4 regions of the Kitasatospora sp. NPDC001547 genome follow, and region 2 is predicted to be linked to each of the others. Evidence: riboswitches for the same ligand, from Rfam matches in the RefSeq annotation. Region 2 holds a riboswitch; each other region holds the start of a gene.
The links. A riboswitch is a leader RNA that binds a small molecule or an ion and turns the genes downstream of it on or off. The one in region 2 is predicted to bind cyclic di-AMP.

Region 1 (6,770 bases), on a different contig from region 2:
TGGCCTCCCGGTACGCCTCGGCGACCCTGGCCCAGCTGTGGTCCCCCGAGCACAAGGTGGTCCTCGAGCGCCACCTGTGGCTCGCCGTCCTGAAGGCCCAGCAGGACCTCGGCGTCGAGGTGCCGGCGAACGCCGTCGCCGACTACGAGCGGGTGATCGACCAGGTCGACCTCGGCTCGATCGCCGCCCGTGAGCGGGTCACCCGCCACGACGTGAAGGCCCGCATCGAGGAGTTCAGCGACCTCGCCGGGCACGAGCAGATCCACAAGGGCATGACGTCCCGGGACCTGACCGAGAACGTCGAGCAGCTCCAGATCCGCCAGTCGCTGGAGCACGTGCGCGACCGTACGGTGGCCGTGCTGGTGCGCCTGGCCAAGCTGGCCGCCCAGCACTCCGAGCTGGTCATGGCCGGTCGCTCGCACAACGTGGCCGCGCAGGCCACCACCCTGGGCAAGCGGTTCGCGTCGATCGCCGACGAGCTGCTGGTCGCCTTCCGCCGGCTGGAGGAGCTGATCGCCCGCTACCCGCTGCGCGGGATCAAGGGCCCGGTCGGCACCGCCCAGGACATGCTGGACCTGCTCGGCGGCGACACCGGGAAGCTGGCCGAGCTGGAGCGCCGGGTCGCCGGGCACCTCGGCTTCGACCACGTGCTGACCAGCGTCGGCCAGGTCTACCCGCGCTCGCTGGACTTCGAGGTGCTCACCGCCCTCGTCCAGCTGGCCGCCGCGCCGTCCAGCCTGGCCAAGACCATCCGGCTGATGGCCGGCCACGAGCTGGTCACGGAGGGCTTCAAGGAGGGCCAGGTCGGCTCCTCCGCGATGCCCCACAAGATGAACACCCGCTCCTGCGAGCGCGTCAACGGCCTGGCCGTCATCCTGCGCGGCTACGCCTCGATGACCGGCGAGCTGGCCGGCGACCAGTGGAACGAGGGCGACGTCTCCTGCTCGGTGGTGCGCCGGGTCGCGCTGCCGGACGCCTTCTTCGCCTTCGACGGCCTGCTGGAGACCTTCCTGACCGTCCTGGACGAGTTCGGCGCCTTCCCCGCCGTGGTCGAGGCCGAGCTGGACCGCTACCTGCCGTTCCTCGCCACCACCAAGGTGCTGATGGGCGCGGTGCGCGCGGGCGTCGGCCGGGAGACCGGGCACGAGGTCATCAAGGAGCACGCCGTCGCCTCCGCGCTGGCGATGCGCGCGGGTGCCCGGGAGAACGAGCTGCTGGACCGGCTGGCCGCCGACGAGCGGATCCCGCTGGACCGGGCCGCGCTGGACGCGCTGCTGGCCGACCGGCTGTCCTTCACCGGCGCGGCCGGCGCCCAGGTCGCCGAGGTGGTCCGCCAGGTGGAGGCCGTCGCGGCCGCCCACCCGGAGGCCGCCAAGTACGCGCCGGGCGACATCCTCTGACCGGACAGCACATCCTGACGTAGCGTCAGCTCTCCCGCGAGGGCCCCGCCGCCGGACCGGTGGCGGGGCTCTCGCGCGCCGTGGGGACGTGGCCCGGGTCGAACGGCGGAGTGGTGGTCCCGCACGGCCAGTCGCAGTTCGGCTCGGCCACCGGCTGCTCCTCGGGGGCCAGCACGTTGCCCCGTACGGTCGCGAAGGCGATCAGCCCGCCGGCGGCCAGCAGGCCCGCGCAGATCAGCATCGCGGTGTGGAAGGCGGAGTCGACCGAGGCGGGCACCCGGTAGGCGTCGCCGCTCAGCCCGGCCAGCGCCGGCAGGGCGGCCACCGCGAGCAGGCCGGCCGCGCGGGCGGCGGCGTTGTTGACCCCGCTGGCGATGCCCGCGTGCCGGACCTCGACCGCCGCCAGCACGGTCGCCGTGAGCGGCGCGACCAGGAGCGTCATCCCGCAGCCCATCACCGTGACGGCGGGCAGCACGTCCACCCAGTACGAGGAGTCCGGCCCGGTGCGCAGCATCAGCAGCACCCCGGCGGCGCACAGCATCGGGCCGACGGTCAGCGGGACGCGCGGGCCGATCCGCTTGCCGAGGCGGCCGGCCCGGGCGGACAGCGCCAGCATCAGGACGGTGATCGGCACCAGGGCGAAGCCCGAGACCAGGGGCGAGAACCCGGACACGATCTGGAGCTGCACCACCAGCAGGAAGAAGACGCCGCTGAACGCCGCGTACACGCACAGGGTGACCAGGTTCACCGCGGTGAACAGCCGGGAGGAGAACAACCCGAGCGGCAGCATCGGGTCGGGCGCGCGGCGCTCGACGGCCACGAAGACGACGCCGAGCACCAGCCCGATCGCCCCGCTGGTCCAGACCGTGGGGGACAGGCCCTCGCCGGCCGCGGTCAGCGCGTAGGTGATCGCGCCGAGGGCGAGTGCGGCGAGCACGGCGCCGAGCACGTCGAAGCGCCCGGCGGCGCCCTCGTCCCGGCTCTCCGGCACCGAGCGGGTGGTGACCGCGATCACGGCGGCGGCGAGCGGCAGGTTCAGCAGGAAGATCCAGCGCCAGCCGGGGCCGTCCACCAGCCAGCCGCCGAGGAAGGGGCCGACCGCGGCCGACACCCCGCCGAGGCCTGACCAGAGGCCGACCGCCGCCGAGCGGTCGTCAGGGTGGAAGACCGCCTGGAGCATGGCGAGCGAGCCGGGGGTGAGCAGCGCGCCGCCGATGCCCTGGACGGCGCGGGCGGCGATCAGCACGTGGATGTTCGGCGCGGCGGCGCAGGCCGCGGAGGCGATGGCGAACCAGACCACGCCGATCAGGAAGACCTTGCGCCGCCCGTACCGGTCGCCGAGCGCGCCGCCGAGCAGGATCAGGCCCGCCAGGGTGAGCAGATAGGCGTTCAGCGTCCACTGCAGGGACGCCAGGGAGGCGCCGAGGTCGGCGCCGATGCGGGGCAGGGCGACGTTCACCACGGTGCCGTCGAGCATCGCCATGCTGGAGCCGAGCACCGTCGCCAGTAGTACCCAGCGTCCCTGCGCGGTGCCCAGGCGCAGGGTGCCGGCCTCGGAGGTGGCCACGGGCGAATCCTGCGCTGCTGAGGCGCACGTGACAAGGGTCACCGGTGGGTGTGTTGGGTTTGGGCGGTGGGTGAGCGGGCGGGTGCGCAGTGTCGCCGATCTCGGCGCAGGGTCGTGGATCAGTGGCAGGGGGTAAATGGATTGTGTACGCACCGTACGGCCGGGCCTGCGGAGGGTCACCGGGGCAGGGGGGATCGTTGCGGTTTCAAGAGATCGACATTGCTTCACCCGAACGGATGGGTTTTAGTTCAGCGACCGCCCGGCCAGTCCGGACGGATCCACCGGGTGGAACGCCGAGTCCTGCCGCCGCCCGGTGGTTCGAAACGAACTCTGTACGGCAGGAGCGGGGGACCCACAGGTAAGTCGCCGGACCGGAGTTCGCGCCTCAGGGCGCGGGCGTCCAGGACCGGCTAGGGGTGAAGCCGCGCATGCGGCCGGGCAACTCCAGCCCGAACCCGACAGCTCACCTCGCAGGCGTCGGAGAGGAAAATTCCATGCCTGCTCAGGCTCGTCGTATCGCCCTGCCCCGCGCCGCCCGCATCGGCATCGCCACCGCCGTCACCGGCGTGTCGTTCGTCCTCCCGCTCGTCACCGCGGTGAGCGCCCAGGCGCACACCGCTCCGGCCGCCCCGGCCGCCGCCTCCACCGAGGCCAAGCCGGCCGCGCAGGCCGCCGCCCCCGCCGCCCGGGCCGCTGCCCCGGCCGCACAGGAGAGCTACCGCGTCGTCAGCGGCGACACCCTGTCCAAGATCGCCGACGCCAAGAACGTCGACGGCGGCTGGCACGCCCTGTACGAGCAGAACCGCTCGGTCGTCGGCGCCAACCCGAACCTGATCTTCCCGGGCCAGCAGCTCGCGCTGCCGGGTCACGCCGCCGCGCCGTCCGCCGACGCCGCTCCGGCGAAGCCCGCCGCCCCGGCCAAGCCGGCCGCTCCGGCGACCCAGGCCGCCAAGCCGCAGGCCCAGGTCCAGGTGAAGACCGAGGCGGCCAAGCCGTCCGCGCAGCTCCAGACCCAGGTGCAGGTCGCCGCTCCGGCCGCGACCGTGACCGCCACTCCGGTCGCCGCCGCCACCTCCGGCTACGTCGCCCCGCTGGCCAACCCGAAGCTGGGCACCGCCTACGGCGTGGCCGGCTCGATGTGGGCCTCCGGGCACCACACCGGCCAGGACTTCGTCGCCGCCACCGGCACCCCGCTGCGCGCCGTCGCCAACGGTGTCGTGGTCAAGGCCGGCAACGGCGGTGCCTACGGCAACGAGGTCGAGATCAAGCTCGCCGACGGCCACTACGCCGAGTACGCGCACCTCTCCTCGATCGGTGTGAAGATCGGTCAGACCGTCACCGTCGGCCAGCAGATCGGCCTCTCCGGCGCCACCGGCAACGTGACCGGCCCGCACCTGCACTTCGAGATCCGCAACGGCTCGGAGTACGGCTCGGACATCAACCCGGTCACCTACCTGCGCGCGCACGGCGTCGCGCTCTGACCAGGGGCCGCTGAGCCTCCAGGGTTTCAGGAACCACCGCTGCTGCGGGGCGAATCGATCCTCCGGGATGGTCATGTCGGGTGACCGCTCGACCGGGTGATCGCCGCACAGTGGACATGGGCGCGGGACACGCCCAGGCCGGCCCGGCCGCACGAGGGGACCTCCTCGTGCGGCCGGGCCGGCCGCTGTCGTTTCCGGGGCCGGGCCTGTCTTCCGGGGGTGGGCCCGCTTTCCGCGGCCGGGTCCGCTTCCGGGCCGGGCCCGCCTCCGAGGCCGGGTCCGCCTCCGGGCTCGGGGCCGTTTTCCGGGCCGTCCGGCCCCGCCGTGCCGTTCGAGCGGTCGAACGCGGCGTCAACTCCGCTGTGCCGCCCGCTGGTCGTCGTCACGCGGACGCCCTCCGCGCGCCATGCTGGCGGACGGTCAGCGCCCGGCCGGTCCGGTCGGTCGGGCGGGTCCGGGAGGCGAGGAAGCCGGATGGCGGTCCGGAGCGGGGACGTGGCGGGGGAGGCGGTCGGGCGGGAGCGGCCCGGGGCGGGCCGGGTCGACCGGCTGAAGGCGGACTCGGTCGGCCTGGTCGGCGTGGTGTTCATGGCACTCGCGACCGCCGCCCCGATCACCGCGATGACCGGCAACCTGCCGATCATCGTCGGACAGGGCAACGGAGTCGGCGCGCCCGCCGCGTACGTCGTGGCGACCGTGGTGCTGACGGTGTTCTCGGTCGGGTACGTGGCGATGGCCCGGCACATCACCGCGGCCGGCGCGTTCTACGGCTACGTCTCGCACGGGCTGGGCCGGGTGGTCGGGATGGCCTCGGGGCTGCTCGCGGTGCTCGCGTACGTCGTCACCGAGGCCTCGGCGCTCGGCTTCTTCGCGTACTCGCTGCGCGGGCTGGTCCGTTCGCAGCTGGGGGTGGAGCTGGGCTGGGGCTGGTACGCGCTGTTCGGGGCGGCGGCGATCGGGGTGACGGCCTGGTTCGACCTCCATCTGACGGCCAGGGTGCTCGGGGTCGCGCTGGTGCTGGAGATCGGGGTGCTGGGGGCGGTCTCGTTCGCGGTGCTGTTCTCCGGCGGTGGCCCGGACGGGATCGTGCTCGGGGCCGTGAACCCGCTGAACGCGCTGAAGGGAGTGGGGAGTTCGGGCGCGGCGGCGGCCGGGCTCGGCCTGTTCTTCGCGTTCTGGTCCTGGGTGGGGTTCGAGTCCACCGCGATGTACGGCGAGGAGTCCCGCGATCCGAAGCGGGTGGTGCCGCGGGCGACGCTGGTGTCGGTGATCGGGGTCGGACTGCTCTACGTCTTCGTGTCCTGGATGATCGTGTCCGGCAACGGGGTCGAGCAGGCGGTCGCGGTGGCGAGCGGCGGGGTGCCGGGCAAGGACGGCAACAGCCTGTTCTTCGACCCGCTCGGCGTGCACCTGGGGGCCTGGGCGGTGAAGGTGTTCCAATGGTTGGTCGTCACCGGCTCGTTCGCCTGCGCGATGGCCTTCCACCAGTGCGCGGCCCGGTACCTGTACGCGATCGGGCGGGAGGGCCTGCTGCACCCGGCGCTCGGCCGCACCCATCCGCGGCACGGCTCTCCGCACGTCGCCTCGGTGGTGCAGTCGGTGATCGCGGTGGGGCTGGTGGCGGGGTTCCTGGCGGCCGGGATGGACCCGTACGCGCACCTGTACACCCTGCTGGCGCTGCTCGGGACGATGGCGATCCTGGTCGTGCAGACGCTCTGCTCCTTCGCCGTGGTCGGGTACTTCCACGTGCGGGGGCGGCACCCGGAGACCGCGCACTGGTTCCGGACGCTGGTCGCGCCGCTGGTGGGCGGGGTGGCGATGGCCGGGGTGGTGGTGCTGCTGGTGCTCAACAAGGACACCGCGGCCGGGTCGGCGGCGCACACGCTGGTGTTCCGGCTGATCCCGTACCTGGTGATCGGGGTGTTCGCGGGCGGGGTGGGGTTGGCGCTCGCGGTGCGCCGGTGGCGGCCGCGGCTGTACGCGCGGATCGGACGGGTGGTGCTGGAGGACGCGGTCGAGCGGTGACGGCCCGTCGACGGGCGCTCAGCCGCGGTGCACCGGCAGGCCGTACTGGGCGGCGGCCAGCAGCTCGTGCATCCGGTGGCCGAAGTCCTCGGCGTCACGGGCGGGTTCGGGAAAGACCAGCCGGACGTCGCGGTGGCCGTGCGGGTGGTCCAGGCGCAGCACCAGGCCGTAGCGGTCCAGGGCGAGCGGGCGGACCTCCGGGTGCCGGGCGAGCACGGCCGGGTCGAGCAGCCGGGTGAGGACGTCGAGCGCCTCGGCGTGGTCGTCGGCGAAGTGGGTGAGCAGCGCGGCCTCGTG
Region 2 (6,770 bases):
CGGTGGCGGGCCGCTCCAGCAGCAGCCGGCCCGGCCAGGCGCCGCCCCAGAGCTCGGTGACGGCGGGCACCGCCCGGTCCCCCGCCGCGACCAGCTCGGCCGGGTCCGGGCCGGCGGCCGGCCCGAGCACCAGGCAGTGCGCCCCCGCCGCGGACCGGACCGGCCCGAAGTCCCACGGCGCGGGCGGCCCGCCCGCGCCCTCCTCGCGCTCGACCCGCCAGCCGTCCCCGGCCCGGACCAGCTCGATCCGGCGCGGGTACACCACCGGGTACTCGTCGTACCCGGCGATCCGCACCGCCAGGTCGGCGGCGGCGGTCAGCCGCTCCGGCCCGCCGGAGGCGGCGAGCACCAGGTTGCGGTACCCCGCGTCGGCCACCGGCAGCCCGGCCCACGGCGGCGCCGAGCGGGCCCGCTCCGCCAGCGCGGCGGCCACCTCGGCGTGCCGGTCCGCCGGCCGGGCCGCGGGCGCCGCCGGGGCGGCCGGCGGCAGCGACAGCTGGGCCAGCCCGCCGGCCGCGAGCAGCAGCGCGCCACGCCGGGACAGCGCGCCACGGGGGCGGGAGCCGGGGCGGGGTATCTCCGTGGGGTCGGCGGGGCCGGTCGGCGGGGCGCTCAGAGCCGGACCACCCCGGAGACGGGCATGGCGGTGACGCTCTCGTAGCGGACCTTGGCGCCCGGGCGCGGGGCGTGCACGATCACGCCGCCGCCGGCGTACATGCCGACGTGGTGCATGTCCCGATAGAAGATCACCAGGTCTCCCGGTCGTGCTTCGGACAGGCTGATCCGCTGCCCGGCGTACGCCTGGGCCTGCGAGGTGCGCGGCAGGGTCACTCCGGCCTGCCGCCAGCTGTAGTACATCAGACCGGAGCAGTCGAACGCGTGCGGCCCGGTGGCCCCGTAGACGTACGGGGAGCCGATCATCCGCACCGCGGCGGCCAGCGCGGCGGCCCCGCGCTCGGAGGCGGGCGGGGCGGTGCCGAGGTCCAGCCGGTCGGTGCCCCGGGTGGCGCGCTGCTCGGCGTCCCGGGCGTCCTGGACCGTCAACCGGGCCCGCTCGGCGGCGTCCAGGCCGTTCAGCAGCTTCTGCGCCCTGGCCAGCCGCTGCTGGATCTGCAGCTTGCTGTCGGCGAGCGAGCGGCGTGTCCGGTCCAGCTCGGCGAGCTTGTCGGCCGCCTCGGAGCGGCGCTGGTCGAGCCGGCGCTGCCGGGTGACCAGCTCGTGCAGGGTCTCCTGCTGGCGTGCGGCGGCCTGGCCCTGGGTGCGGGCGCGGGCCAGGTAGTCCTCCGGGTCGGGCGAGAGCATCAGCTGGGCGGTCTGGGACATCCCGCCGCCGCGGTACTCGGCCCCGGCCACCGTCGCCAGGTCGCCGCGCAGTTCGTTGAGCTGGTCCTGGGCGACGGCGATCTCGCCCTGGACGGCCGTGGTCTCGCCCTGGAGCCGCCGCTGGGCCTCCTGCGCCGCGTTGAACCTCTCGGACGCCTGCTCGGCCTCGTCGTACAGCTGCTCCACCTGGGACTTGACGTCCTGACGGTCGGCCGGGTCCGGGCTGCCGGGGGCGGCCTGGGCGCGACCTCCGGCGGCGACGCCCAGCGCGGTGGCGGCGGCCGTGGTCAGCACCAGCGCCCGGGCGAGCAGTTGGGAACGGCGGTGCACGGACATGGCGGCGGGGGCTCCAATCCTGCGGCGCGGGCCCCCACCGCCGCACCGGGACGGGCGGCCGTCGAGCGGGAGTCCGGTGGCAGACGTTAGCGAGTCCGGGCAAGCGAGTCCAAACCCCTCCGAACCCGAATATTCGACCCCTAATCGGACATCAGATCGACGCGCCGGAAAAGCCGCAGGCCCGGCCTCCCCTGGGGGAAGCCGGGCCCGGAAGCGGCCGAGCGGGGATCAGACCCGCACGATGCCGGTCAGCGGCATGTTGGTGACCGCCTCGTAGCGCACGTTGGTACCCGTCCGGGGGGCGTGCAGCACCTGGCCGTTGCCGGCGTAGATGCCGACGTGGTGGGCGTCGCTGTAGAAGATCAGCAGGTCGCCGGGCTGGGCCTGGGAGAGGTCCGTACCGATCCGGGTGCCGGCCGAGGCCTGCGCCTGCGAGGTGCGCGGCAGCGACACGTCGGCCTGGTTGAACGCCCAGACCATCAGGCCGGAGCAGTCGAAGGAGCTCGGGCCGGTGGCACCCCAGACGTACGGGCTGCCGACCTTGGAGGCGGCGGCCGCGAGGGCCGCGGCACCGCGCGAGCTGCCCGGGGCCACCTTCACCGGAGCGGTGGTGGTCGGGGCGGTGCTCGTGGGGGCGGAGAGGTCGCCGCGGGTGTTGTCGCGCGAGGCGCGATCGGCCTGCGCCTGCGCCTGGGCGGCCGCGTCGGCCTTGGCCTTGGCGTCGGCGGCGGCCTTCTCCTCGGCCTGGCGCAGCGCCTGGCGCTCCTGCTCGGTCAGGGTGTTGAGCAGGTCCTGGGCGGCCTTCAGCTTGCCCTGGACCTCCACCTTGGCGGTCTTCAGCTGCTGGGTGGTCGACTCCAGCTCGGCGAGCTTGCCCTGGGCCTCGTTGCGGTCCTGGTCGAGCTTGCGCTGCTGCTCCTGGAGCTCCTTCAGCTGGCCCTTCTGGGTGGCACCGGCCTGGTTCAGCGCGTCGGCCTGGCTGAGGAAGCTGTCCGGGCTGGAGGAGAACATCAGCTGGACGGTCGGGGATATCCCGCCGTTGCGGTACTGCTCGCCGGCGATCTCGGCCAGGCCGCCCTGGAGCTCGGTGACCTGCGCCTGCTGACGGGCCACCTGGTCCTGCAGGCCGGAGACCTGCTTCTCCAGCTCCTGCTGCTTGGCCTGGGCGGCGTTGTAGTTCTCGGTCGCGACCTCGGCCTGCTCGTTGAGCTGGTCGACCTGCTCCTTGACCTGGTCCTTGGTCGGCTGCGGGTCGGCGTGGGCGCCGGACTGCGCGGAGAGGGCGACGGCTGCGGCGGCGACTCCGGTCAGGATGGAGACGCGGGCGCGGCCGGCGGGCTTGGGACGACGATGGGACGCCACGAAGGCGGGCTCCTTCTTCCTACGTCCGCCTACCGGGTGAGCTGACGGGTTCGGGCCGGAAGCATGCCCTACGACGCCTCACGGCCGTTCGGCCGACCTGGCGCCGATTCACCCCGGAGGAACGTGGTTCCCCGGCTCCGCTCCGCAGCGCCCCCAGTCACTGGGCTCCCCTGTCGGGCAGTCGCTTCGACCTGCCCCGCTGCCTCGCGAACTCGGCGGTAACCACCGCCGCCACCCTGGCTGGGCGATCGACAGTGCGGTGGTTCGGAGCATGACCCTAGTAACTGAACCGTGATCCGTTCAAATCCTTGTCAGAAAAAAGATGGAAGATTGCCCAAGTTCCCTTGTGAAAATGACCGATGGTGACCAATGGTGCACGCAAGGCTGATCGATTCTCAACAGGCGGCCGCAAAAGGCGGAAAAGCCGAACGCCACCCCCGCGACGGAGGTGGCGCTCTTCACAGCTCCCGACTGAACGTCCCGGGCGTGTCGGACCGTCAGACCCGGCGGATGGTGTTGATCGGCATCGCGTCGGCCTTCATCACCTTCACCACGTCACCGGTGTGCGGCGCGTGGACCACCATGCCGTTCCCGATGTACATCCCGACGTGGTACATGCTCGGGCCGTAGATCACCAGGTCGCCCGGCTGGGCCTGGTCCAGCGACGGCACCCGGGTGCCGTAGTGCCCCTGCTCCTGCGAGGTGCGCGGCAGCGAGACGCCGGCCTGCCCGTACGCCCAGACCATCAGGCCGGAGCAGTCGAAGGTGGTCGATCCGGTGGCGCCCCACACGTACGGCGAGCCCTGCTTGCTCATCGCCTTGGCCACCGCCGCTCCCGCGTAGCCGCTGGCCGGCGGCAGGCTGCCGAGGTCCACCCGCGCGTTGCCGCGCGAGGCGCGGTCGTCCTGCGCCTGCTGGGCCCGCAGCGCGGCGCGGTCGGCGGCGCTCAGCGAGTTCAGCAGGTCCTGGGCGGCCTTCAGCTTGGTGTTGACGTCCGCCTTGGCCTGGTTGAGGTCCTTGGTGGTGCTGTCCAGCGAGGCGAGCACGGCGGCCGCCTCGGCCTTCTGCTGGTCCAGCCGGCGCTGCTGCTCCAGCAGTCCCTTGAGCGCCTCGGCCTGACTGGTGCTGGCCTGCTGGACGGTCGAGGCCTTCTCCAGGTAGCCGGACGGGTCGGAGGAGAGCATCAGCTGGACGGACGGGTCGATGCCGCCGGCGCGGTACTGCTCGCCCGCCACCTCGGCGAGGCCGCCCTGGAGCTGGGTCATCTGCTCCTGGCCGCGGGCCACCTGGTCCTGCAGCTGGTCGGCCTGCTTGCGCAGCTGGTCCGCCCGCTCCTTGGCGCCGTTGTACTTCTCCGCCGCCTGCTCCTGCTCCTCCTGGAGCTGGTCGATCTGCGCCTTGACGTCCGTCTTGTCCGGCTGCGGCGCGGCGTGCGCGGCCACCTGGGCGGAGAGCGCGACCGCGGTCGCAGCGGCAGCGGTGAGCACGGAGACCCGCGCGCGGCTCGGCTGCTTGGGACGGCGGTGGGAGGCCAAAGGGACCGGCTCCTTCTTCCTACGGGCTCACCTGATGGGATGAGATTCCGGAAAATAGGTTTGACGCCAGACCCTAGTGAAGATCTACCCGTTTTGCTACTCCCCCGATGGCGTGAACCCCGGTCCCCACGCTGACTTCACGGGACCCCCACAACGCTCCGGACGAGCCGCTGACCAGCCGTCATGCGGTCCGGCCCGGGTCCGGCGCAGGTCAGGGCCGGGCCAGCCGGTTCAGCAGCAGCACCGACGCCACCGGGCGCGCGCCCGCCTTCCGCACGCCCTCCGCGACCTCCCGGTCGGTGGACACCACCACCACCGGGCGGCCCTGCGGCTCGGCCCGGACCAGACGGCGGATCAGCTCGTCGGCCGTCTCCCCGGTCCGGCTGAACCGCACCCGGACCCCGCGCGGCGGCGCCATGATCACAGGGACGTCCAGGTCCTGCCCGTCGAACACGCAGGTGACCTCCGCCTGGGTGCGCTGGGCCAGCATCGCCAGCCCGCCCAGCAGCCGGATCCGCTGCTGCTCCAGCGGCAGCGCCGGATAGCCGGTCTTGGTCACGTTGTAGCCGTCCACCACCAGGTGCACCTGGGGGATCGCCAGCAACTGGTCCAGCAGCGCCGGATCGTCCTCGGCCAGCCCGCGCCGGGCCACGTCGTGCGGCGAGGCCGCCCCCGGCACCACGGCCTCCACCAGGTCCGCCGGGCGGATCTGGGAGACCGGCAGCGCCAGCTCCCGCTGGAGCCCCTGCGCGGACTGCAGCACGGTGTCCAGCAGCAGCCGCAGCCGCATGTCCTCGACGCTGCGCCCCTCGCGGGCCGACCGGCGGCCCTGCTCGGCCGCGTTCTCCAGCTCGGAGACCCGGTGCCGCAGCCGGCGCGCCTCGGTCTCGGCCGCCCCGCGCTCGGCCGCGGACTGCGCCCGCAGGGCCTCCAGCTCGCCGGCCACCCGACGGGTCTCGGCCTGCGCCCGGCGGGTGTCGCTCTCCAGCGACCGCACCCTCTTGCGCAGCGACTCGGCCTCCTTGCGGACGCCGTCGGACTCGGCCCGCTGCCGGTCCAGGTCCGCCCGCGCGGCGGCCCGCACCTCGGCCAGCTCGGCCTGCAGCTTCTCCACCAGCCGGGCCGCCTCCGCGGCCGCGTCCTCGGCACCGGCCCGCTCGGCCTCCTCGCCGGCCTCGGCCACCAGCCGGCTCCAGCCCGCCGAACGCACCAGGTAGGCTGCGGCCGCGACGTCCATCGGATCGGCGGCACTCGGGACGCTGCCCGACTCCAGCGCCTTCACCAGGTCCGGCTGCCCCAGGCGCAGCCGCTCCGCTATCCGCAACCGGAAGGCCGGCTCCGCCTCCAGCGCCGCCGCCAGCGCGGTGGCCGCGTACTTGGCCCGTCGCGCCGGGGTGAACTTGACGTACTGACGCAGGCTCTGCGGGAGTTCGGCCGCCGGCAGCCCGCCGAGCGCGTCCGAGGCGAGCCCGACCACGCGTCGGCGCACGCCCTCGGGCAGCGGCCGGTCGAGCCGCTCGACGGCGTGCTCCGCCGCGGGCCCGGAGGAGTCGTTCGCCGCCACGGCCGCCTCGGCCGGGGCCTCGGCCGCAGCGGGCGGAAACCCCTGGGCTTCCCCGGGCTCCTTCGCTGCGTCCACCACGTCCTCGGCTCCGATCCTGGTCCAGCGGGGCACGGCCGCGGCCGCCCCCTGTCGTCACGCGCCGTGCGTCTTGTTCTGTATTGTCCCGTGCGGCGCGGACGGGTGCGCCGTGCACCCGCCCGCCGCGGCGACGGGGATCAGCCCTGCTCGGCGGGGGCCTGCGCCCCCTCGGCGCCCGGACGGGCCACCAGCTCGACCTGGTCCACCGCGTTGCACCAGCGGCAGCGCACCGACTCGACGGTCTCGCTCAGCACCTCGGTCTCCTCGACCTTGGACTCGCCGGCCAGGTCGAAGTGCAGGAACTCGGTCACCCGCGCGGTGCGGGTCACGTCGAAGCGGGTGAGGTTGCCGCACAGGGTGCAGCGCCAGCGCGTCTCGGCGGTCAGGGCGGGGACGGTCATCGGGGGTCCTCTCGGGTGGTCCCTGCGTGGGCTAGGCGCTCCCCCCGGAGCCCCGGCATCGGCGGCGGGAGGCGGGAATGCCCGCCCCAAGCCTATTGCCTGGGGCAACCATCGCGACCACCGGTCGCCCGAACACCGGGCTGGTCCACCTGCCGTAAACCGCCGTGTCAC
Region 3 (6,770 bases), on a different contig from region 2:
CGAGCACCAGGAACACCAGCGTCATCGTGAAGCTGAACAACGCCCAGGGGAGCATCACCACCTGGTACAGCACGGCCTTCCAGCCGGCTCCGTCCCCCAGCCGCGCGGTGATCGCGCCCCAGCTGCCGGGGCGGACCCGGCGCACCGGCTCCGGGCCCGGGACGTCCAGGGCCAGCATGCCGCGCACCCGGGCCCGCTCCAGCCGGCCGAAACCGCGGGCGAGGCTGGTCAGGGCGCCCAGCACGGGCAGGCCGACGACGGTGACGAAGGTGCCGAGGCCGAGGCAGAACAAGGTGACCGAGACGGCGAACCCGGCGATCGCCACCGGCAGCCCGGTGAGCGCGTAGCCGACCTCGCGGTAGTAGTACGCCGAGAACGGCGCCCGCCACAGGGCCGGCCGCCGCTCGGTCCGGCGGGCCCCGGCGGGGCGCCGGTCGTCCCCGTGGGCACCCAGGACGTCCCACTCCCGGTCCTCCGTGCTGCGGCTGCTGCTCATGATCCCGGCCCCCGGCCCCTCGTGCTGTCGGTCGTTCGTCCCGCTGACGGTGTCCAGTCTGGTGGATGCGGTGGCCGGTCGGGATCCGGGGGCCTGGCGGATCCGGGGTGGGGTTAACCCCCCTGCGTCCGGGCGGCCGGGCCGGGCCACTCGTCGGCGAGCAGCGAGTAGAGGTACGAGTCGGTCCAGACGCCGTCCTTGAACCCGTCGTGCCGCAGCCGCCCCTCGCGCCGGAAGCCCAGCCGGGTGAGCACCCGGACGGAGGCCTCGTTGGCCACGGCGACCCGCGCGGCCACCCGGTGCAGGTCCAGGGCCCCGAAGGCGAGGTCGCAGAGCAGGCCGACGGTCTCGCCCGCGTAGCCGCGCCCCCAGGACCCGCGGGCCAGCACGCACCCGAGCTGGGCCGCGCGGTACCCGTCGAGGGTGAGCGAGGCCTGCCCGACCGGCGTGGCGTCCGCCGGGTCCTCGGCGGAGGCGAGCCTGGTGACGGCGAGCCGGTAGGTGTCCCGCTCCCCGGCCATCGCCTCCTCCAGGTAGAGCTCGACCTGGTCGGCGCACTCCTCCCGGTCACTCGGTCCGAACGGCAGGTGGCGGGTGACCTCCGGGTCGCCGAACAGCGCGTGCAGCGCGTCCACGTCGCGCTCGGTGTGGTGGTACTCGCGGACGGCCAGTCGCGGGCCGGTGAGTCGTACGGGGACCATGGCTGCCGACCCTATCCCCGCCCGGCGGCTACCGTTCGGACTATGAACGACGAAGACCTGCGGCTCGCCCCGCGCACCAAGGCCGCCGACCTGCTCGCCTGGGCGGCCGAGCAGGGCCGCGCGCCGGTGGCCGAGGGGCCGCTGCGCGCGGTGCTGGCGCTGCTGGAGCTGGGCGAGGGCAGGATGCGCGACGGCTGGCCCGAACTGACCTCCGACGCGGTGGAGCACCTGCTGTACGAGCGGCTCCACCTGTACGTCCAACCCGCGCCCGAGGAGGACCCGCTGGCCTACGGCGACGCCGTCCGGCTGCTGATCGACCACCAGCGGGCGGCCCGGCGGCTGAACGCCAAGCGCCAGGAGCGGCTGCACGCGGAGGCCGAGTGGCAGGGCGAGGTCGCGGCCGGGCTGCTGCGCCGCGCCGACCTGGTGACCTGGCCCCGGCTGTACGCGCTGCTGCTGCACGCGCACGGGGTGGACGTCACGGACGCGGCGGCGGTGCGGGACTGGCTGGCCGGCTTCGCGGAGCTGTCGGAGGACGAGCGGCTGGCCGCGTACGGGGCGCTGGTGCCGGCCGGCTGGCTGGACGAGCCGGACGAGCAGGGCTGGGGCCCGGGCCGGGTGCTGGCGGTCGGCATGGCCACGGACGGCGCGCGGCGGCTGCTGGAGCAGGGCCTGATGCGGCGCAGCTACCGCAACCTGGCCGAGCTGACCTCGCTGGGACGGCCGATGCCGGACGAACTGGCCGGGGACTTCGGCCGGTTCGAGGAGGCGGCGGTCGACGCGGCGCTCGACCTGTTCGGCGGGTGGACGGTGCCGGGGCTGCCGCGGCTGCTGGTGACGGAGTTCCCGGAGCTGGCGCCGGAGCCGGGCCACGAGGAGATCGAGGCGTACCTGGCGCAGCTGCCCGTCGAGGAGTGAGCCGGCGCGCGAAGGCCCCCGGCCCGGGAGCTGCGGCTCCGGGCCGGGGGCCTTCGCGGGTGCGTCAGAGGGTGAGGCCGCGCTGCTCGAGCCAGGGCTCGGGGTCGACCGGGGCGCCGCCGCCGGGGCGGACCTCCATGTGCAGGTGCGGGCCGGTGACGTTGCCGGTCGCGCCGACCTTGCCGATCTGCTGGCCGGAGACGACCTTGCCGGAGCCCTTGGTGATCGAGGAGAGGTGGCAGTACCAGATCTCGGTGCCGTCGGGCAGGGTCTCGACGATCCGGTAGCCGTACGAGCCGGCCCAGCCGGCCGAGGTGATGGTGCCCTGGCCGAGCGCGTAGACCGGGGTGCCGGTGTCGGCGGCGAAGTCCAGGCCGGTGTGCAGGTTGGCCCAGTAGCGGGCGCTCTGGCCGTAGTGGGCGGAGAGCCGGTACTCCTTCACCGGGAGGGTGAGGGCGGCGGCCTTGACCCGCTCGGCCTCCTCGGCGGCGCGCTTGGCCTCGGCCTCCTTGGCGGCGGCCTTGGCCTCCGCCTCCTGCGCGGCCTGCAGCCGGGCGGTCTCCTCGGCGGCGGTGCGCTGGCTGTCGGCCTGGTGCTGGATGCGGGCGGCGAGCGCGAGTCCGGGGTCGGCGGAGAGGGCGACCGGGGTCTCGTCCGGGGCCTCGACGGCGGGGGCGACGGCCGGGGTGGCCGAGGCGAAGCCGGTGGCGCCCAGGGTGGCGGCGACGGCGGTGACGCCGAGCAGCGGGGAGGCTCCGCGGGTCTGACGCGGCATCCGGTGGCGGTTGGTCTCGGCCTCCGGACCGAAGACCTCCGGACCGAAGGCCTCGGGGCCGTCCGTGCCGGGGTGGTCGAGAAGCTGGGTGCCGGCTGCGGAGCCGGGGTGTGCCGGGGTGTGCGTCGACGCCACGGGAGGCGCGCTCCTTTCCTTCCTTCGCGCCTACCGGGTTAGCTGACGGGTTCGGAGCAGGAAGGTCTCCTACGGCCGGGCCGGGGCCCCGCCGATTCACCCCAAGGAACGTGGTTCCCCGGCTCCCTGACCTGCCCGGGGGCCGGTCGGCGGGATTAGGCGACGGCGCACGGTGCCGTCTGGGTACGGCGTTGACGACCGCGCTGCGTTATCAAACGTTAATCCTAGGAGGCTCTGATTCCAAGCCATCCGTTCGGAGCAGCTTACGCCCAGGTGATCGAACGTCAACGAACGACCCCTCATGCACGGCCCCATCTGAGTACGCCTACTCATGTGCGCTCCGACCGGGCGGCCGCATCCTGACGCCATGAGCACACCGATGCAGAGCCGCACCACGGCCGCCTACTACATCCAGGCCGTCCTCTCCTTCGCCGTCTCGGGCACCGCCCTCGCGGCCGGGATCGCCTACCTGCCGGTCGGCGGGTGGACCCGGGCCTTCCTGGGGATCGGCCTCCTCTACACCGTCACCTCCGCGTTCACGCTGGCGAAGGTGATCCGGGACCGGCAGGAGTCCAACGAGATGGTGACCCGGGTGGACCAGGCCCGGCTGGAGAAGCTGCTCAGCGAGCACGACCCGTTCAAGGTGGAGGGGGTCTGACCGCCCCCTGCACCGACTCGACCGCCGACCGCTTGACGGCTAAGGCTATTAGCCTTAGCTTTATGGCTATCGGCGGCATCCGCCGATGCCCCGCACCGGCGGCCCGAGGAGGACCACCATGAACGGCACCACCACCCCGAGCACCCAGTACCTGACCGTTCCGGGCGGCCGGATCGCCTTCGACGACACCCGGCAGGGCGACGGCACCCCCGTCGTCCTGCTGCCGGGCATGCTCGACAGCCGGGCCGCCTACCGGCACCTGCGGCCGCTGCTGGTCGCCGCCGGCCACCGGGTCGTCACCATGGACCTGCGGGGCTTCGGCGAGTCCTCCGTCGCCTGGGACGACTACGGCCCGGCCGCCCTCGCCGGCGACGTCCTCGCCCTGCTCGACCACCTCGGCATCGAGCGCGCCGTGCTCGCCGGGAACTCCTACACCGGGGCGACCGTCGTCAGGGCCGCCGGGGACGCGCCCGAGCGGGTCGCCGGGATCGTCCTGCTCGACGCCTTCGTCGAGAACCCGCCGCCGGGCGCCCTGATGCGCGGTGTCATGGGCCTGATGGGCACGGCCCTCGTCCACTGGCCGGCCTCCTGGGGCTTCTACCTGCGCCGGATGGCCTTCCCCGGCGCCAAGCCCGCCGACTTCGACGCGTACGTGGACGGCCTGGTCGCCGCGCTGCGCACCCCGGGCCGCAAGGCCGCCACCCGCGGGTACGTCCGCGGCGACTCGGCGCCGGCCGGCTGGACGGCCGCGGTACGGTGCCCGGCGCTGGTGGTGATGGGCAGCGCGGACCCCGACTTCCCGAAGCCTGAGCTCGTCGCCGACCGGCAGGCCGCCGCCCTGGGCGCGCGGAAGGTGATGATCGAGGGGTCCGGGCACTACCCGATGGCCGACAACCCGGCGGCCACCGCGGACGCCCTGCTGCCGTTCCTCGCCGAACTCGGCTGAGCCCCGTCCCCGCCCGCCGCCACCCGTACGGAGATCCCGAACCCATGCCCCGCGTAGGACTGACCCCCGGCCAGGTCGTCGACCACGCCCTCGCCCTCATCGACGAGCAGGGCGCCGAGGCCCTCACCCTGGCCTCCGTCGCCGCCCGGGCCGGGGTCGCCACCCCCTCGCTGTACAAGCACGTCAGCGGCGGCCTGGCCGAACTGCGGCGGATGATCGCCGTCCGGGTCACCGGAGACCTGGCCGACCGGCTGGCCGAGGCGGCCGTCGGACGCAGCGGGGACGACGCCGTCGCCGCCGTCCTGCGCGCCTACCACGCGTACGCCACCGAGCACCCGCACCGCTACCACGCCCTGCCCCAGGCCCCGCAGCCCGACGACGACCTGACCCGGGCGGCCGCCCGGCTGGTCGGTGTGATCATCGCCGTCCTGCGGGAGTACGGCCTCGACGGCGCCGAGGCGGTCCACGCCGCCCGCACCGTCCGCTCCCTCGCCCACGGCTTCGCGTCCCTCTCCACCGCCGGCGCCTTCCAGCTCGCCGAGGACCTCACCACCACCCACGACCGCCTCATCGCCACCCTCACCGCCGGCCTGCGCGGCTGGCCCGCCTGACCGCCTCGGGCGGCCCGCCCGGACTCGGGGCTCGGGGCCGCCCCTGCACCGGATGGCGCCCCTTCCGCAACACCCTGCACACAGGCCCCACACATCACAGGACGCGATCCGGCCGACCGGCCCGGTCCCGACGCCGGCCACCGGGGCCGGCCAGGCCGGTGGGACGCCTCGTCAGGCGGTGCGATCGGGGTCGAACGAGCGCCGATTGACGCCGAATTGACTCGATATTGACGAGATCCGGTCACTTGGCGGGATCCGTTCACACCTTCGTAGGATCATCACCCTAGAATTCGCCGCGTGACGATGACTCAGTGGTCCGTAACGGCAACCGGCGTGCTCGCCGTCCTCGCCCTCGTGGCCGCCGCGCGGTACCGCGCCGTGTCCGTCACCCAGCGCCGCCGCGCCGACCGGCTGCACGGCGAACTCCTCGCCCTCCAGGACCAGCTGGCCGTCGAACTCTCCCGCCGCGGCGCCGAACTCGCCGCCGTCCAGCAGGAGCAGGAGCACACCGCCTCCACCCAGCGGGCCTTCCTCAGCGTCGCCCGCCGGATCCTGGTGATGGCCCACGACCAGCAGGCGCTGCTGGACGAGATGGAGCGCACCCACGACGACCCCGCGCTGCTGGAGGGCCTGCTCAAGGCCGACCACGCGGCCGCCCAACAGGCCCGGCTGGCCCAGACCCTGGCCGTGCTGTGCGGTGCCCGGGCCGGCCGGCACTGGCCGGAACCCGTCTCCCTGGAGGACGTCGTCCGCGGCGCCCAGTCGCGCATCCTGCCGTTCCAGCGCGTGGTCGTGCGCAGCCGCACCGAGACCGCCGTGGTCGGCGCCGCCGCCGAGGCGCTGATCCACGCGATCGCCGAGCTGCTGGACAACGCCACCCGCTACTCCCCGCCCAGCACCCAGGTGTTCGTCACGCTGATGCCGGTGCACAACGGCGCCGTCATCGAGATCGACGACGGCGGCGTCGGCATGCCGGAACAGGCCGTGGCCAAGGCCGCCGCCGCACTGGCCGGCGGCAGCACCCTGGAGGTCTCCCGGCTGGGCGAGGTGCCGCAGCTGGGCCTGGCCGCGGTCGGCCGGCTCGCCGAGCAGTACGGCTTCCGGGTCACGCTCAGCTCGGCGCCCTCGCCGTACGGCGGCGTGCGCGTCGTCCTGCTGCTGCCGAACGCGCTGCTCACCGAGCCGCTGCCGCCCACCGTCCCCGGCCTCGGCCCGGACGACCGGGCGTTCAGCCCCGGTCCCCGACCGGCCTCTCCCGCCGGTCACCCCATGGTGGAGACCCCGCCCACCGGCCGGCACGCCGCCACCGGTGACGCCCCTCCCCCGCTGCCCCGCCGGAGCCACCGGCGCGACCGCACCGGCCGACCCGCCCAGCACGCCGCTCCCCCACCGCCGCCCGCGCCGCCCCACCGCTCGGCCCGGGACGCGCAGGCGTTCATGGCGATGTTCCAGGCCGGGACCGCCAGCGGCCGTTCCGCCGTCCGGGCCCAGGCCCAGTCCGACCGTTCCCTGCCCGCTTCCCCCCGACTT
Region 4 (6,770 bases), on a different contig from region 2:
TGGCCGGCGACCCGTCCTGGGCGCTGCGGCGGCCCGAGCCCCGGCCCGCGCTGGAGGTCACGGCGGGCGCACCCCCGGCGACCACCCTGCCCGCACCGTCGACACCCGAGGCCTCCACCCTGCCCGCACCGTCGACACCCGAGGCCTCCACCCTGCCCGCACCGTCGACGCCCCAGGCGTCCACCCTGCCCGCGCCGGTGGAGCCCGGGGCAGGCGCCGGGTCCGGATCCGGGACGTCCGGGGCCTCCACGCTGCCCGCGCCGGCCGCCGCCCGGACCTCCGACTCCGACCTGGAGGTGGTCAGGCTCGACCCGGACCCGGCCACCCCCGGCGGCACCACCACCATCCACGCCTTCGTCGGCAACGGGGGCCCGGACACCACCGCGTCCCCGTTCACGGTCGTGGTCGCCCTGCCGGAGGGCGTCACCACGGAGGGCCCGTACTTCCCGTCCGACTGCCAGGTGACGGCCCACGGCCGCATCGTGCGGTGCGTGTTCGGCCCGGGTCTGCGAGAGGCGCGCAGCGCGACCGCCCTCATCCCGGTCCGGCTCGACCCGCGGCTGCCGGCGGGCAGGTTGGGCGGCGGAGCGGTCACGGTGCGCAGTGCGGACGACCGGAACGAGTCCAACAACCGGCAGCCGTTCGACATCACGGTGGTCGAGAGGATCGCCCGTTCCTGAGCCACTTGGTCCCGCCGGTAGGAGCGGTCCTACCGGCGGGATCCTCCTGTCTGCGGGATCCTCCGGCCGGCGGGGCGGTCCGCCGGGCCCGGACGCCGCGCGGCGCCCGCCCGTGCCGCGCCCGTCCTACCGGTAGACGCGGACGTAGTCGGCGGCGAAGGTGATCGGGGCGGTCCCCTGCGGCGCGGGGTGGTACTGCCCCGCGCACACCGAGAGGTTGAGGATCAGGTACGCCGACCAGCCGGCGCCGACGCCCTTGCCGTCCGAGAAGACCTTGACGCCGTTGACGTACCAGTCCACCGAGTCGGCGCCGTAGTAGGTGCCGATGGTCACCCACTGGTCCTTCGCGATCGCGCTCGCGTCGGTGTAGTACTTCCCGTGGCCCGGGTTGACGTGGTTGGTCAGCTCCAGCAGGTTCGGGTTGTCGGGGTGGTACTCGAAGGAGTCGATCTCCCCGTTGCCGTTCTTCCACGTCCACAGGGCCGGCCAGGCGCCGCTGCCGGCGGGCAGCTTGACCCGGGTCTCGGCGTAGTCGCCGGTCTTGACCTGGAAGCCCTCACTGGAGCCCTCGGTGGTCAGGAAGCCGGTGTTCCAGGACTGCTTGCCGTTCTCCAGCACCGGACCGCCGGACGTGGCGGTGAAGGTGGCGACCCCGTTGGCGACGCCGACGTTGTTCCTGTTCAGCCAGTCGAGCTTGTTGTCGCCCGGGTTGTGGTTGCCGTAGCGGTACGCGGTGCTCTTGTCACCGACCCAGCGCTGGCCCCAGCTGATCGCGCCGTTGAACTCGTCCGACCAGGTCAGCGACTTGCCGACGACCGGGGAGGACGGTGCCGGGGTACTCGGGCTCGGGGTGGTGCTGGGGGTGGTGCTCGGCGTCGGGGTCGGCGTGGCCGTGGGAGTCGTCGAGGCCGTGGGGGTGGCGGTCGGCGTGGCCGTCCGGGTCGGGGTCGGCGTGGCCGTGGGGGTCGTCGAGGCCGTCGGGGTCGGCGTGGCCGTCGGGGTCGGGGTCGGGGTCGGGGTGGACGTCCCGGTGGCGGAGACCACCAGCTGCTGCGAGGGCAGGTTGTGCCAGCCGCCGCCGAGGTCCTGCCAGAAGCCGAACTGGGTGTACGTCCCGGCGGGCAGGGTGCGCGCACCGCTGGTGAAGCCGACCCCGCTCGGGCAGATCTGCACGTTGGAGGCGTTGCCGGGGAAGTCGAGGTTGGTGCCGCGCGCGTCGCGCACACCCACGCCGACGGTCTTCGCGGTGAAGCAGGCCGAGGAGTGCAGGCCCAGCGAGGCGGTGGTGGCCTTGCCCGCGACCATGGTGGCGGGGGCGAGCCGGTCCTGGGTGACGGTCGGCGCGGTGGCGGCCTGGGCACCGTTGACGGACGGCAGGCCGAGCAGGCCGGCGCCGCTGATGGCGAACGCCCCGGTGGCGGCGAGCGCGGCGTTGCGGCCGCGGTGGGACGGACGGGCGTGGCGCGGGCCGCGGCGGCGGGCGGGCGCGAGAGCGAGCGCGGGCCGGTGCGTGGAGCTGGCAGGCTGGGGCATGGGGTGACCTCTGCGACGCCTGCGAGGTGAGCTGTCGGATTCGGGCTGAGGTTGCCCGGCCGCCGGTGGGACGGCTTCACCCCTAGCCGCGGCCGCACGCGGGGGCGTACGGGCCGGGCGCTGACCTTGGTTCCCCCGCTCCCGTCCGCTGTGGTGCTCGGTGACCCGCCGACGGGTGGACGGGACTCGGCGTCCCGGCGGCGGGGTCCGCGAGGGCGGACGACCGTTGCAGGCTAGGCGGGTCGTCCGTGAACGGACAACCCGGCCCGCCCCGTTGTCGCGCAGCTCACAGTGGTGTCGATCAACGACGCCGGTTGGCAGTCCAGTTGATCGTTCTCCGGGAGCAGTGGGCTGCGGCTGGGCCGGGCGGAGGTTCCGGCCGGCGGGGACAGGGCACGATCCAGGCGGTTCAGGCCGGTGAGCGGCCTGCCGGCAGCGCTGGTGGCCTGCCGGCGACCTGGCGGCGGACCGTACCGTGGCGAGTACCTGACCGACTGGGCCCGGTCGGATAAATTGGGAGTCGGACATCATCCGCCGTGCACAAGAGCGGCGAGCCCGACCGGGTGCTCGCCACGACCCGACAGCCACGACCTGACCGAGACGAGGACCCGCCCCACCATGACCGCGCCCCTGCCCGCCTTCGCCGGCCGCACCTACCTCTTCCAGGCCGACAACGGCGCGGCCTTCCGCAACACCTACTCGGCCGACGGCACTCGGCTGCGCTGGGAGGGCCTCGGCGAGTCCGCGGGCCAGTGGGAGGACGTGCGGCTGCACGTCGCCGAGGTCGCGCCGGAGATCTACTTCGTCAGCTGGACCGAGCAGAGCGGGATCACCGTCAGCCATGTGATGGACCTCGGCAAGCTGACGGTGCGGGCCTTCTGGACCTTCGAGGGCGAGGGCGGCCGGGTCGGCGAGCTGCACACCGGGACGCTGGAGCGGCTGGCCTGAGCGGCGGGACCGCCGGGCGGGGGCCATAAGGCTCCTGAACGACCCGACCGGCCCAGAAGCGGACCGCAACGACCGAACCCCCGGGCCGTGGCTCCGGGGGTTCGGTCGTTGCGGTCCGGTCGTCGAGGGTCTGGTCCTTCGGGGCCGCTCGTTCGGGCTCGCGGTCGGTCAGGTTCAGACGGTCTGGTTCGGCACCTTGAGGTGCTGGGACAGCCACTCCAGCGAGGACGGCAGCAGGGCGCTCCAGGTCTCGAAGTTGTGGCCGCCGTTCTCCAGCATGCTGTACGAGACCTTCATCGGGCTCCGCACCGCGTCGACGAAGGCCTCGGTCTCCTGCCGGTAGCCGCCGTCGCCCTTCTTGGTTCCGGCCAGCAGCACGGACACCTTCGGCTGCGGCAGGTTCTTCAGCCGCCACATCAGGTTGGCCTCGTCGCGGCGCTGCTTGCTGCCGCCGAAGAGGTCGCCCGTGGTCGGGTCGTCGGCGGCGTCGTAGTAGGCGGAGAGCGCGACGGCGGTCGGGAAGACGTCCGGGTGGCGCATGGCGAGCTTGAGCGCGCAGTAGCCGCCGGTCGAGTTGCCCATGAAGGCCCAGGCCTGCGGGTCGGTGGAGACCCGGTAGCTGGCCTGGATCGCCGAGGGCACGTCCTTGGTGAAGTAGGTGTCGGACTGCGGGCCGTTCGGGACGTCCTCGCACTCGGTGTCCTGCGGCAGCGCGGGCGAGGGACGCACCAGGACCATGACGGTCGGCTGCATCCGGCCTTCCTGCAGCAGCTTGAGCGCGGCGCCCGGGTAGTTGAAGCGGGTGATCAGGTTCTCCGCGATTCCTGGGAATCCGGTGCTGACGATCACGGCCGGGAACTGCTTCTGGGCGTACTCCGGCTGGAAGTACTGCGGGGGCAGGTAGACGTAGCCCTCGGTGGACAGCCGGCTGGACGCGCCGTCGATCCGGACCTTGCGGATCTCGCCGGACTGGCTCGGCTCGCGGCCCATCGCGCCGCCGCCCTTGACCGAGGCCTGGCCCATCGTCTCCACCATGAGCCGGCCGGAGGCGTCCGCCTTGTTGTGTATGACCACCGGGCCGGTGTCGCCGGTGCCCAGCAGGTCGTCCCAACTGCTGTAGAAGGCGAAGTAGTTGTTCGCGACCAGGCCGAGCGCGGCGAGCACCGCGAGCTGGGTGGCGAGCAGGGCACCGATCCGGCCGAGCACCGCCTGCCAGGTCTTCTTCGCGAGTCTGGGCCACAACCAGACCGTGCCGACCATCATCACGACCGCGACCAGTGCGGTCAGCGCCAGCACCTTGTGGCTCGTCAGACCCATGTCCTACTTGCTCCCACGCCTCGAACTCCAGTCCCCTCCGCTGGGGACATCCGAGGAGGTCACCCCGGTTCCCCCCGCCGGGGCGCGAGGAACAACCCTAACGCCAGCTGGGAGAAAGCTGATCGCGGCTGGGAGGCTACGGGGAGCGGGGCGGACGGATGACAACGTTCAGATAACAGATTTCGAAAGTTGTCATCTGAATTCTGTTATCTGTCAGCTGTCAGCCGTCGGATGCCGGCCGAAGACGGAGCATGAGCCCCCACGGGCTCAGCCCGTCCGCTCCCACAGCCGAAGCCCCGCCGTGAGCTCGCGCATGCAGCGCGCGCCGAGGTCCTGCGGGGAGCCCGGGCCGTCGAGGGGCGCCTCGGAGGACGCCCACTGCTCCAGCGCCACCCGGATCGCCGCGGTCGCGGCGGCGGAGGCCAGCCGGATCTCCAGCGGGTCGGTGCCGTCCGGGCAGCGCTCGGCGAGGGCCGTCCGCAGCCGCTCCTCCGAGTCGGCGTGGACGCGCTGCCAGGTGGCGTTCAGCTTCGGATCGCGCAGCAGTCCACGGGCCCACCGCATCATCTCGGCCCGCGTCTCGTCCACAGGGGTCAGCGACGCGACCGCCGCGCGTTCCAGCGCCTCGCGCATCGGCAGCTCGGCGGGGCTCGCCGCGAACAGCTCCACCCACTCCTGCCCGCCCGCCGCGAGCAGCGGGGCGACGGCGTCCTCCTTGACGGAGAAGTACCGGTAGAAGGTGCGCAGCGAGATGCCCGCCACACGGGCGATCTCCTCGGCGGTGACCGCCTCCGCCCCCCGCTCGGCGAAGAGTGCGGCGGCGGTACGGGCGATCTCCAGGCGGGTGGCCTCACGGCGGCGCTGGGTCAGGGTCGGGCGTCCGGTCACGGAGCCCAGCCTACGCGGGTGATTGCCAGGGTGGCATGTCACGACGGAATGACACGAAGAGACTTTTTGGCACGACATGCCAGTTCGACGTACCGTGTCTCCCGAGGTCGAGAGACCACGAACGAACGGAGTACCACCATGGAGCGCTTCAGCGGACGGAACGTCCTGATCACCGGCGGCGGCTCGGGCATCGGCCAGGCCACCGTGCACCGGATCCTCGCCGAGGGCGGGAAGGTCGTCGCCGTCGACGTCGACGAGGACGGTCTGAAGAAGACCCTGGACCGCGCCACCGCCGAGGGCACCGCGGACCGCCTGACCATCCAGGTGCTGGACATCTCGGACGAGGCGGCCGTCGTCGCGGGCGTCGCCGAGGCGATCGCCGGCCTGGGCGGCCTGGACGTGCTGGTCAACGCGGCCGGCATCCTCCGCTCCTCGCACACCCACGAGACCAGCCTGGAGTTCTGGAACAAGCTCCTCGCGGTGAACCTGACCGGCACCTTCCTGATGACCCGCGAGGCGCTCCCCGCGCTCCTCGCCGGCGGTAGGGGCGTGGTGGTCAACTTCAGCTCCACCTCCGCGAGCTTCGCCCACCCCTACATGGCCGCGTACGCCGCGACCAAGGGCGGCATCCAGTCCTTCACCCACGCCATCGCCTCGGAGTACTCGAAGCAGGGCCTGCGCGCGGTCTGCGTCGCGCCGGGCAGCATCGACAGCGGCATGACCCACAACCCGGGCCTGCCCGCCGACGCCGACTTCAGCCTGCTGGCCAAGCTCTCCCCCGCCCTCGGCCAGGGCTTCGCCGGCCCGGAGACGGTGGCCGGCGTGATCGCCATGCTCGCCTCCGACGACGGTGCCTTCGTCACCGGCACCGAGCTGCGCATCGACGGCGGCACCCACATGTGACCCGCCGGTCGCCCCGCCGGCCCGGTGGAGGCGGGGCCTGTGCCGCCCCCCGTACGGCACAGGCCCCGCCTCCGCGTCCCCCGGATCTCCCCGACGCCGCCCCGGTTCCTTTCGTTCCGGTGCGTCGGCAGCGGTCAGCCCAGGGACTTCTCCAGGAGGAGTTCCCGGGTGACCCCGTCGGCGAGCAGGTCGCCGGGCTGCGCGAGCGGGGTGAAACCGTGGCGGCGGTAGAGGGCGAGCGCCGCCACGTTGCCGGGGAGCACCGCGAGGCGCAGCGCGCTGCCGCCGGTGCCCCGGGCCCAGCGCTCGACCTCTGCGATGAGCCGGTCCGCGACGCCCCGGCCCCGTGCCCGCCGGGCGACCCAGAGCGAGCGCAACTCCGGTACGCCATCCGGCGATCCGGGCATGCCGCCGACCAGGCCGACCGGGTCGTCGCCGAGGAGGGCCGCGACGTGGTGGGCGTCCGCGCGGCGGAGCCGGTCGTGCCAGCGGTCCTCGCCG

Region 1: linked by a shared signal. The riboswitch ahead of ACFY0X_RS32905 (peptidoglycan DD-metalloendopeptidase family protein) and the one ahead of ACFY0X_RS04975 (NlpC/P60 family protein) in region 2 are both predicted to bind cyclic di-AMP.
Region 3: linked by a shared signal. The riboswitch ahead of ACFY0X_RS29620 (M23 family metallopeptidase) and the one ahead of ACFY0X_RS04975 (NlpC/P60 family protein) in region 2 are both predicted to bind cyclic di-AMP.
Region 4: linked by a shared signal. The riboswitch ahead of ACFY0X_RS21605 (hypothetical protein) and the one ahead of ACFY0X_RS04975 (NlpC/P60 family protein) in region 2 are both predicted to bind cyclic di-AMP.

What each region holds. Positions count from the first base shown of each region.
Region 1 covers NZ_JBIAVL010000029.1:34,947-41,716, reverse strand. The annotation lists gene purB (adenylosuccinate lyase) at 1-1,400, shown strand, start outside; gene ACFY0X_RS32910 (MFS transporter) at 1,426-2,967, opposite strand; cyclic di-AMP (ydaO/yuaA leader) riboswitch at 3,322-3,459, shown strand; gene ACFY0X_RS32905 (peptidoglycan DD-metalloendopeptidase family protein) at 3,462-4,448, shown strand; gene ACFY0X_RS32900 (APC family permease) at 4,923-6,473, shown strand; gene ACFY0X_RS32895 (DUF2470 domain-containing protein) at 6,492-6,770, opposite strand, start outside.
Region 2 covers NZ_JBIAVL010000002.1:487,394-494,163, reverse strand. The annotation lists gene ACFY0X_RS04985 (hypothetical protein) at 1-433, opposite strand, end outside; gene ACFY0X_RS04980 (NlpC/P60 family protein) at 613-1,659, opposite strand; gene ACFY0X_RS04975 (NlpC/P60 family protein) at 1,888-3,021, opposite strand; cyclic di-AMP (ydaO/yuaA leader) riboswitch at 3,032-3,181, opposite strand; gene ACFY0X_RS04970 (NlpC/P60 family protein) at 3,519-4,556, opposite strand; gene ACFY0X_RS04965 (NYN domain-containing protein) at 4,768-6,120, opposite strand; gene ACFY0X_RS04960 (hypothetical protein) at 6,336-6,599, opposite strand.
Region 3 covers NZ_JBIAVL010000021.1:92,926-99,695, reverse strand. The annotation lists gene ACFY0X_RS29635 (sensor domain-containing protein) at 1-496, opposite strand, end outside; gene ACFY0X_RS29630 (GNAT family N-acetyltransferase) at 610-1,197, opposite strand; gene ACFY0X_RS29625 (hypothetical protein) at 1,240-2,115, shown strand; gene ACFY0X_RS29620 (M23 family metallopeptidase) at 2,180-3,025, opposite strand; cyclic di-AMP (ydaO/yuaA leader) riboswitch at 3,039-3,197, opposite strand; gene ACFY0X_RS29615 (YiaA/YiaB family inner membrane protein) at 3,393-3,683, shown strand; gene ACFY0X_RS29610 (alpha/beta fold hydrolase) at 3,802-4,629, shown strand; gene ACFY0X_RS29605 (TetR/AcrR family transcriptional regulator) at 4,674-5,240, shown strand; gene ACFY0X_RS29600 (sensor histidine kinase) at 5,544-6,770, shown strand, end outside.
Region 4 covers NZ_JBIAVL010000011.1:213,780-220,549, forward strand. The annotation lists gene ACFY0X_RS21600 (hypothetical protein) at 1-680, shown strand, start outside; gene ACFY0X_RS21605 (hypothetical protein) at 807-2,213, opposite strand; cyclic di-AMP (ydaO/yuaA leader) riboswitch at 2,215-2,379, opposite strand; gene ACFY0X_RS21610 (MoaF N-terminal domain-containing protein) at 2,832-3,161, shown strand; gene ACFY0X_RS21615 (alpha/beta hydrolase) at 3,336-4,478, opposite strand; gene ACFY0X_RS21620 (TetR family transcriptional regulator) at 4,746-5,366, opposite strand; gene ACFY0X_RS21625 (SDR family NAD(P)-dependent oxidoreductase) at 5,505-6,269, shown strand; gene ACFY0X_RS21630 (GNAT family N-acetyltransferase) at 6,404-6,770, opposite strand, start outside.